Regions from separate parts of the Candidatus Clostridium radicumherbarum genome, predicted to be linked through region 2. Evidence: a T-box and tRNA genes for the amino acid it is inferred to sense, from the RefSeq annotation. Region 2 holds a T-box; the other holds one or more tRNA genes.
What was found. A T-box is a leader RNA that pairs with one kind of tRNA and senses whether it is charged. The one in region 2 lies ahead of serS (serine--tRNA ligase), so its partner is inferred to be a tRNA-Ser.
Positions count from the first base shown of each region.

Region 1: it has a tRNA-Ser gene. The T-box ahead of serS (serine--tRNA ligase) is inferred to sense a tRNA for this amino acid. The anticodon was not compared.

Region 1 covers NZ_JBJHZY010000003.1:68,893-74,371, forward strand. The annotation lists gene ACJDUH_RS14085 (permease) at 1-309, shown strand, start outside; gene ACJDUH_RS14090 (TIGR03943 family putative permease subunit) at 375-1,121, shown strand; tRNA gene ACJDUH_RS14095 (tRNA-Tyr) at 1,187-1,271, opposite strand; tRNA gene ACJDUH_RS14100 (tRNA-Thr) at 1,277-1,351, opposite strand; tRNA gene ACJDUH_RS14105 (tRNA-Val) at 1,365-1,440, opposite strand; tRNA gene ACJDUH_RS14110 (tRNA-Ser) at 1,780-1,869, shown strand; RNA gene ffs (signal recognition particle sRNA large type) at 1,880-2,145, shown strand; gene dnaX (DNA polymerase III subunit gamma/tau) at 2,323-3,936, shown strand; gene ACJDUH_RS14125 (YbaB/EbfC family nucleoid-associated protein) at 4,005-4,349, shown strand; gene recR (recombination mediator RecR) at 4,634-5,230, shown strand; gene ACJDUH_RS14135 (DUF2508 family protein) at 5,371-5,479, shown strand, end outside.
Region 2 covers NZ_JBJHZY010000001.1:1,773,061-1,778,539, forward strand. The annotation lists gene spoIVA (stage IV sporulation protein A) at 1-657, shown strand, start outside; gene ACJDUH_RS08535 (glycosyltransferase) at 842-1,489, shown strand; gene lepB (signal peptidase I) at 1,732-2,343, shown strand; tRNA gene ACJDUH_RS08545 (tRNA-Pro) at 2,444-2,519, shown strand; T-box leader at 2,661-2,859, shown strand; gene serS (serine--tRNA ligase) at 2,936-4,219, shown strand; gene ACJDUH_RS08555 (AI-2E family transporter) at 4,516-5,479, shown strand, end outside.

The DNA.
Region 1 (5,479 bases), on a different contig from region 2:
GTGGTGCCCAGAAACCAGATTCTAAGTTTAGGTCAGAATTCTACATATTCTATAATTGTTATGCTACTATTTGCATTTTTAGTTTCACTATGTTCTGAGGCAGATGCTTTTATAGCAAGTACCTTTATTGGGCAATTTACCTTAGGAAGTATAATTGGATTTTTACTTTTAGGACCTATGATAGACATTAAAAATACCTTAATGCTAAATTACTCTTTTAAGAAAGGTTTTATTGCTAAGCAGCTAATTTTAATATTCGCATTTTGTTTTGCTGCAGCCTATATTATAAATGTATTTTTTAAATTATAATTACATATTGCAAGATAAACAGAGCTGGTGAGACTTATTTGCTTATAAAAAGGGGTCAAATTAAAATGAAGAGATTTAATATTAATGAATTTATATGGTTTATAATTTTGCTTGTATTTACCTTCTACATCTATTATTTACTTTCATCTACCAAGATTACAATGTTTGTCCACCCTAAGCTTGCTAAGTATTCCGCCTTTTCTTTAGTGGTCCTTGGAGAACTTACAATACTGCAAATTTTCAATGTATTTACAGTTAAAACAAGAATTAAATTTAAGAAAGGCTATGTACTATTTATTTTAGTTTTAGTTATAGGCATATTTATTGCACCAAGAGGCTTAAATTCTGAAATAGCAGAGAAAAAAGGTATTACTTTTGTAAGTTCAAGCAGTACTGAGAATATAGGAAGTCATACTCATACCAAAGATGATGTTATAAACGGAAATGTAATTAGCTTTAATGATGAAAACTACATTCATTATTTTGAAGATTTAAGTGGAAATCTTGAAAAACATATTGGAAAGGGTATAATAATTAGTGGTTATGTAACAAAAGATGATAAGCTTAATAAGGATGAATTTATTATTACTAGACTATTAGTAAACTGCTGCGCTGCTGATTCTCAGGTTATTGGTATCTTGTGCAAAACTGATGGTAATAAGGTTTTAAAGAATGATACATGGGTAAGGGTAGAAGGGGTGGTAAGCTTTAAGGAAAATGAGAATAGCAAGATTAATAGAAAGCTTCCATTAATTATTGAAGGTAAGGTTACGAAAATAAATAAACCTGTAACCCCTTATATATATGAATAAATTAGCTAAACTTAATAAATATAAAGTTTTGAGCAAATAAAAAAGATATACTTACGTATATCTTTTGGTGGAGGAAGATGGATTCGAACCATCGAAGTCACTGACAACAGATTTACAGTCTGCCCCCTTTGGCCGCTCGGGAATTCCTCCAAAAGTGGAGCTGGCAATAGGAATCGAACCTACAACCTGCTGATTACAAGTCAGCTGCTCTACCGTTGAGCCATGCCAGCATATTAAGTTACATGGTGGGCACAACAGGGCTCGAACCTGTGACCCTCTGCTTGTAAGGCAGATGCTCTCCCAGCTGAGCTATGCGCCCATGCAATTTATTTATCTAACCGACGAATTTTATTATACATAGAATATAATATCTTATCAAATGGTATTATAGACTAAATTTTTAAATTAAACCTATTTATCTTCATTTTAGTAAGCTTTTCTTCTGTTTTGATATAAAGTCAGTGAAAGCTCGAGATTACGATAATATTATTAGTCTTTGGATGATTTTTATTCAATAATTAAGTAATAATGCTAAAGGTTCCATTAATAATTATATAAAAATATATTGAAATAAATAAAAATACATAGTATAATCTAACTTGTCGTTAGGTTAAATGCTTAATGATTACAAATAAACAATTTAGTTTCATGAGTATATGGAGAGATGTCCGAGTGGTTTAAGGAGCACGCCTGGAAAGCGTGTGTAGGGGAAACTCTACCGGGGGTTCGAATCCCCCTTTCTCCGCCAGTTGAACTTTCCGTGCTAGATGGGGAACTAGCGGTGCCCTGTAACCTGCAAACCGCTACAGCAGGGTTGAATTCCTCGCTTAGGCTCTAGCGTGTAAGGTCTGGTCTATAAAAGTGGCGTTGAGAATCGGGTCCTACGCAACGAAAACTCATGAACCCCGTCAGGTCCGGAAGGAAGCAGCGGTAAGTGAATATTTTCGTGTGCCGTAGGGAAACCTGGTTTGAGCTAACTGTATAGATAACGCTTATATGCTAGCAGTCGAAGCGAGGTGCACGGTTTATAATAATTGAAACTAGATTAAAGGATGCTCTTAAGGCATCTTTTTTATTTTTTTGATTATATTGTGTTAAAGGATATCACATTAAGGTATAATATAAGTTAAGAGTGGCATGCGGCACGAGAAACGTCCCTGTGCCACATACCACCCCCACATGTCAGCAAAGAGGTGAGAAAATGGCATATACCGCTTTATATAGAGAATGGAGACCTAAAAATTTCAGTGATGTGGTAGGTCAGAAAAATATAACTACAACCTTAAAGAATCAAATAATAAATAATAGAATTGCCCATGCCTATCTTTTATGTGGTACTAGGGGAACAGGAAAAACCTCTACTGCTAAGATTATGGCAAAGGCGGTAAATTGTTTGGATTTACAAGAAGGAGAGCCCTGTAATAAGTGTGAAATGTGCAAAAGTATAAATGCAGGACTTTCAATAGATGTTGTTGAATTAGATGCTGCTTCACATAATGGAGTGGGAAATATTAGAGATATTATAGACGAAGTTCAATATCCTCCAAGGGAAGCAAAATATAAGGTATATATAATGGATGAAGTTCATATGCTTTCTGACGGGGCTGTTAATGCCTTTCTTAAAACCTTAGAGGAACCTCCAAGCAGAACAATTTTTATTTTGGCTACAACAGATCCGCAAAAACTTCCTATAACTATACTTTCTAGATGTCAAAGGTTTGATTTTACGAGAATAAGAAGTGAAGATATTTATGGACTGCTTAGAAAGATAGTTAAGGAACAAGGAGTTTTTGCAGATGATAAAAGCTTAAATCTTATTGCCAGAATGTCAGATGGAGCTATGAGAGATGCATTAAGTATATTAGACCAGGCAATTTCTATGGGAAATGGCAAAGTGGAATATGATGAAATAATAAATATGCTTGGACTTGTTACTAATGAAAATTTACTAAAGCTTACAGATGCAGTAATAGACAAAGATGTTGAAAAGTCCATGAAAATTGTTGATGATATAGTTTTTAGCGGCAAGGATATCTATAACTTCATTAAAGAAATGATCAGCCATACGAGAAATTTAATGATGGCTAAAATAAGTAAAAATCCAGAAGAAATATTAGATATGTCTGTTGAGAATATAGAGAGTTTAAAAGAACAGGCTCAAAAAATAAGAGTAGAAGAGCTTATGAGAAATATAAGAATTCTTCAAGAAGCTGAAGAACAATCAAAATGGAGCAAGCAAAGCAGAATTTTTTTAGAGCTTGCTATTATAAAGTTATGTAAAATTGAATATGATACTTCTAAGGAGGTACTTCTTTCTAGGATTAATAAGCTTGAAGAAGCTTTAAAAAGCGGTAAAATAGCTGTTGCATTAAGTGAAACTCAACCTGAAAAAGTTGTTAAAAAGTCTCCTGCCTTAGGTGCCAAAAAGGTAGAAGTTAATAAAATAGAACAATTTGAAGAAAAAAATACTGCCTCTACCTTAACCTTAGATACTGTGAGAAAATCTTGGAGAGATATCTTGGAGATGGTTAAGGTTAGAAGCACTGCTGCAAACTCTGCACTACTAGGTACCGGGGAAGTAGTTAATTGTAAAGATGGAATTATAGAGGTTAAATTTGATAAGCAGTATGCATTTAGCAGGCAAAGGCTTGAAAGAGAGGATATAAAAAAGGTAATTGAAGATGTGGTTTCTTCAGTATTAAAAGAAAAAGTCAGAATAAAATATACTGTAGAGGAAAAAGAGATAGTAAAATCACCTGAAGACATATTAAAAGAAACTTTTGGTGAGGAAGTTGTAGAAATAATTGACCAATAAGTATATAATGTTAATTATGTATATTAGTTTAATTAAATAATAAATAATGTATTTTTAGGAGGTAAAGTATGCCAAAAGGTGGTTTCCCTGGTCTTGGCGGCGGGGCTAACATGAATAATCTAATGAAGCAAGCGCAAAAATTCCAGCAGCAAATGGAAGAAATGCAAAAGAATCTTGAAAGCAAAACCTATGAAGAAAAAGCAGGTGGCGGTGCTGTAACTGTAGTTGTAAATGGCAAAAGACAACTTATAGATATTAAAATAGATCCAGAAGTATTAGATCCAGATGATGTAGAAATGCTGCAGGATTTAATAATGACTGCTTGTAATGCGGCTCTTAGAAAAGCAGAAGAAGATACAACAAGTCAAATGGGAAAATTAACAGGCGGACTTAATATACCAGGAATGTTTTAACAATCCATAAAGCAATAGGTCATTTAAGTTTTTCATAGTTAGTTAAGACTACTACGAATTAACAAGTAATAAGCAATGAAGAATAAAGAATGAAGAATTAAAAAATACAGCTGAAGGAAGAATTAAATCAATTCTTAGCAGTATTTAGCACTTAATTTTTCATTCTTAATTTATTTAAGAGAGTAAACGGAGGTAAATGTCCTAAATGGACATTTACGAGCAATTATCGAGTGGGAGCCAGAGAGCTTAATTGCTCAGTGTGACCACTAAAGGAGGAAAAAGTTATGGATTTTTATCCAGTTGCTATAGAAAAACTTATAGAAGAGTTTGCAAAGCTTCCAGGCATTGGTTATAAGACTGCACAAAGACTTACTCTTTATATATTAAATCTACCACAGGATGAGGTTCGAGGCTTTGCAGAGGCCTTAGTTAAGGCAAGAGGTACAATAAAGTACTGCTCAGTGTGCGGCAATTTTACAGATAGTGATCCTTGTGCTATTTGCGGTAATCCAAGCAGGGACAAGAGTACAATCTGCGTAGTAGAGCAGCCAAAGGATATAATGTCCGTGGAGAGAGTTAAGGAGTACAATGGCGTATATCATGTGCTCCATGGTACAATTTCCCCTATGGCAGGAAGAGGTCCTGAGCAAATAAAATTAAGAGAACTTATATCAAGACTTAACGGCGATATTAAGGAGGTTATTGTGGCTACCAATCCAAATATTGAAGGAGAAGCTACAGCAATGTTTATATCTAAAATTATAAAGCCTCTAGGAGTTAAGGTTACAAGAATAGCCCATGGAATACCAGTGGGCGGAGATTTAGATTATGCAGATGAAATTACCTTATCAAAAGCTTTAGAGGGAAGAAGAGAGATATAGTTATAATAGATAAACAATAATAGAAATAAGGCAAGGCTAAGCATAAGGCATATCTCTAAGACATACTCAATAATTACGTATAATTTTCCATATTTGTGGCAATTATTTTGTTATAAAGATTGTCCGCATGGGAGGTTATTATGAATAAGAAAGCTATTATTGATTATTTATCTAGAAATATTCAATATACAGAAGAACATAAAAAGCTTATTGAAGCTATTGAAGATGCCAGAGAAGAAATGGAAAGGG
Region 2 (5,479 bases):
AAACTAAGGGATGTAAAACGATCTCTTGATGCCTTTAGAGAAGTTGAATTCTTAGATCTAGCTAACATTAACGAAGTAAACATGGGAAATGGTACAGCTAGAGTTGCTTTAAATCCTAAAAACACCTTATTTTATGAGGTATTAAGCGAAGTCTGCAATTGTGACATTAAAGGTGAAAATGAACTCCTAGCTATAATGTACGATTTAAATAGGGCAAAAGTTGAATATGATAAGATTGCAGCTGCATTAAAAGATGTTAGGGAAACTGGTTATGGCTTAGTTGCTCCACAGCTTTCTGAGATGAAACTAGAGGAACCTGAATTTGTTAAACAGGGCAGCAGGTGTGTTGTTAAGCTAAAAGCAAGTGCTCCATCTCTACATCTAATAAAGGCTGATATTGAAACTGAAATATCTCCGATTATGGGTACAGAGAAGCAAAGCGAAGAGCTTATGAAGTCACTATTAGAGCAGTTTGAAAATGATAAGTCTAAAATATGGCAGAGTAATATGTTCGGAAAGCCGCTTGAAATCCTTGTTAAAGAAGAGCTTCAAAATAAATTATATAAGATGCCTGAAGATGTACAAGTAAAACTTCAAAGAACTCTTCAAAAAATCATAAACGAAGGTACCGGTGGACTAATCTGCATAATTCTTTAATTAAACATATAAGTTATGCATGAATATTATATTTAATCAAATTTTTAATATTGAGTCATAAAACTATTGAGTCTTAAACAAGTTCTCAATAGTTTTTCTTTTTGATTTTATTTTAAAAGTTTAAATAATCCTCTATATTTCGCAAATAATAAATTCATAATACATAAGATGGAGGAAAAGGATTATGAAAAAAATAGTAACATTATTATTAGCAGCTTTTTTATTTATGGTTTCAGCATTACCCTTAAATGTAAATGCAGCTGAAAATGTAAGCATAGGAAAACCTTGCTTAAGTCAAAAGGCAGTTGATTTTAAACAAGAACAAAGAAAGCTATGGAGCGATCACGTTTTTTGGACCAGAAATTACATTATAAGTGACTTGGCTAACCTTGAAGATAAGGGTAAAGTATTAGAAAGACTTCTTAGAAATCAAGATGATATCGGTGCACTTTATAAACCATATTATGGGGAAGAAAATTCAAAAAAGCTTACTGCTTTATTAAAGGAACACATACAGCTTGCAGGTCAAGTTGTAGATGCTGCTAAAGCTTCTAATAAAGCTGATTTAGACAAATATAATAAGCTGTGGTACGAGAACGCGGATAAAATAGCAAGCTTCTTAAGTAGTGCAAACCCAAATTGGTCAAAGCCTGTTCTACAAGAAATGTTATATAAGCACTTGCAGTTAACAGCAGCAGAAGCTGTCTCAAGATTGAATAAGAATTGGGATGCTGACATTGCAGCCTTTGACAAAGGTTATACTCACATCTTAAACTTTGCCGATGTGCTTTCAGATGGAGTTGTAAAACAATTTCCTGATAAATTTAAATAACATGGATTTATATCCTGGATAGATTAGTAATATAACAAATTTCTGGGTAGAATTAAACTACTAAAAATATATTCAAGTAACAGAAACAATTTCTTTATAGTTTAACCAATAAATTCAAGAGAGCAGCTTGCTCTCTTTTCTATTGCTGATTAAATGAGTTTTAAATATATTTGAATATTTGGAATTATATGATATATAATTATATAAATAGACAATTTATATGATTTTATGGAGGTGTGAACGTGCAGGATAAGAAAAAGGTTATAAAAGAAATTAGAAGCTGGTTTTTTACAATTTTAGGAGCATTTTTTATTGTAACTTTACTTAATAGCAAGGTTTTTGCTAAAGTTCAAGTACAACAAAGTTCTATGGAAAATACATTGTTCACAAATCAGCAATTGATAGTAGATAAATTGAGTTATAACTTTTCAGAACCTAAACGGGGAGATATTATTATATTTCTTGAAAATGAAGAAAAAGGAACTGTTATTGATGACACATTAAGAAATATAAATAGTATGGTATCTCTATTTAATGGTGTAAAGGAAGTAACTGAATCACATAATAGATTAGTAAAAAGGGTAATCGGTATTGAAGGCGATGAAATTGATATTAAGGATGGATATGTCTACATAAATGGTAATAAACTTGAAGAATCATATGTTAAGGGAAAAACTTTAAATGGAGATTTTAAACTTCCTGCTAAAGTTGGACATAACAAATTATTTGTTTTGGGTGATAACAGACCAGTTAGTAAAGATAGCAGGAAGTTTGGCCTTATAGATATTGATCAAGTAGAGGGAAAAGCAATTTATAGAGTCTATCCCTTTGATAAGATTGGTAATTTAAAGTAGATTACAGCTAAATAAGAGTAATTATGCCAAAAGTATTGAAATTTTTTAGTAAGCAGTTTATAATATATTTTGTTAAACAACGAAAATATTACTTTAATATCTGGGTATGGCGCAGATGGTAGCGCGCTAGAATGGGGTTCTAGAGGTCGCAAGTTCAAATCTTGTTACCCAGACCAAACTATGATAATCCGAACCTAATTGCTGGATAAGGTTCGGATTTGTGCTGTATTTTAAGAATTTATAGGTTTGTTAGAAAATAAATTTTTCACTTGTAAACCTCTAATAAACTGTTTATAATAAGTATAATAAAATATTGTATTACAGTGATGATAAAAGCTATAGTTTATGAATCTCTACAGAGAGCCGGTGGTTGGTGTGAACCGGTGAGAGGTTAAGCCTTCCACTTTTGTAGCTGTCGGTGATGAGCCGTAGGGTAGCGCCCTTTATAGCACCTTCGAGTGGTTGGCAAACTAGCTGACAATTTGGGTGGCAACGCGGAATCCTTCCGTCCCATATTATTTATATGGGACGGAGGGATTTTTATTTTTCTAAATAAATAGTGATAAAAACGCACTTAATTAAGGAGGAAAATATGTTAGATATCAAATTTTTACGCACAAATCCAGAGGTTGTAAAAGACAATATTAAGAAGAAATTTCAAGAACAAAAGTTAACAATGGTTGATGAAGTGATTAAGCTCGATGAGGAATATCGAGATGCAAAGTCAAGAGGGGATGCTCTTAGAAATCAACGGAATTTAATTAGTAAAGAAATTGGCATTTTGATGTCCAAAGGGCTTAAGGAAGAGGCTGCGCAAGTCAAGGTTAAGATTGCAGCTATTGCTGAGGAGCTTACGGAATTAGAAATGTTGGAAAATAAACTTGAGGCTCAAATTCATGATAGAATGTTGATTATTCCCAATATCATTGATCCTACGGTACCAATAGGTAAAGATGATAGTGAAAATGTTGAAATTGAACGTTTTGGAGAACCTGTTGTACCTGATTTTGAGGTACCATATCATACAGATATTATGGAAAAACTCCATGGTATTGACCTCGACAGTGCAAGAAAAACTAGTGGGAATGGGTTCTATTATCTCTGTGGTGATATTGCACGACTGCATTCTGCAATTCTCAGCTATGCGCGTGATTTTATGATTGATAGAGGGTTCATTTACTATATTCCACCTTTTATGATACGCAGTAATGTTGTAAACGGGGTTATGAGTTTTTCTGAAATGGAAAATATGATGTATAAAATAGAGGGTGAAGATTTATATCTGGTTGGAACAAGCGAGCATTCTATGATAGGTAAATTTATTGACACAATTTTGGATGAAGAACAGCTCCCTCAAACATTAACCAGCTATTCTCCATGCTTTCGTAAAGAGGTAGGGGCACATGGTATAGAAGAACGAGGAGTATATCGCATTCATCAATTTGAAAAGCAGGAAATGGTCGTCCTTTGCAAAACAGAAGAAAGTGCTCTGTGGTTCAATAAACTATATCAGCATACCGTTGATTTTTTTCGCTCCTTAGATATTCCTGTACGTACCTTAGAATGTTGTTCTGGGGACCTGGCGGATTTAAAAGTAAAGAGTATTGATGTAGAAGCATGGTCTCCTAGACAGCAAAAATATTTTGAAGTTGGAAGCTGCTCTAATTTAGGTGATGCACAGGCTCGCAGATTAGGCATTCGAGTTAGAAACAAAGAAAAGGGAAACTACTTACCGCATACACTGAACAATACAGTTGTTGCACCGCCGCGCATGTTGATAGCATTTTTAGAAAACAATTTAAATGCGGATGGTTCAGTCACAATTCCAAAACCACTTGCAATGTATATGGGTGGTAAAGAAATCATTAAACCATAATAAGTAAAACAATAAGGAATGGAGCAGAATCATATTATGGTAGCAGGGGCTTCCGTGGCTCTCTTAGGGTCTAAATATTGGCTAGAAGCTGGTAAAGCCTTGATATAACAAGGCTTTTAAATTTTATATAAATATTTAGCTAATCATTTGGGTGTATAATGGATGTATATAAAGTTAGGGGTAATTGTAATTGCTGTAATAGTACAATTTATGATAGTATAATAAAAAGGATAGATAAATTATAAGGTATCGGCCTTACTATTACAAAAGAACATTAATAAATTACGGAGGGCATAATGTTTGATAAATTTAAGTTTAAAATAAATAAAAAATACGCAACCATCTCTCTTTATGTAATAATTACAACCTTAATAATTTTTATATTGGCAAGGGCAACTTTTCAAATTGAAAGTATTTTAAAAGCAGTAACTACGGCTTTTAAGTATATAGGCAAAATGCTAACTCCTGTATTTGTTGGAATTATTATTGCATATATTATTAACCCTTTAGTTGAATTAATTGAGATCTTGCTTAGAAAAACAAAGTTTTTAAAGTTTAAAAATGAGAAGAAGTATAGAACCATTGCCGTTTTTGCTTGTGTGCTGCTTATAATTTTAGTTGTATTTTTTCTAATTGGAACCTTTATTTTTAGTATTACAAAGCAAATTTCTAATATGAACTTTGATAGGGTAATTGGTATTATTACCAGTTACATAAATGGATTCTCAGACTCTTTAAAGAATATTGAAGGAAAGTTACAAAGCATGCATTTAGAATCCAAGGCGCTAGAACAATATGCAGCACAATTTTCTACTGCACTTATTACTTGGTTAAATAATTTTGCTGATAATCTAGCATCAAACACCATGAATATATCTGGATATATTTCTAATTTTGTTTTTGGACTTATCATAGCAGTTTACTTATTATTGGATAAGGATGATTTTATACAATATGCTAATAAATTCTCAAAAGCAATGTTTTCAGATAAAACTTCAAAAATAATTAAGAGCTATTTGCATGACTTTGATGAGATTTTTTCAGGCTTTATAAGAGGCACACTATTAGATGTACTTTTCATGTGTGTAGCCTTAAGTGTATCTTTAGGCATTATAGGAATTAAATTTGGTGTTCTAATAGGTTTTCTTGCAAGCCTTTGTCATTTAATTCCTTATTTTGGTCCAATTGTTGCCTTTGCAGGTACCATAATTTTTGGATTACTAAATGCTCAATATAGTCAAGTTGTTATAGCGATTATAG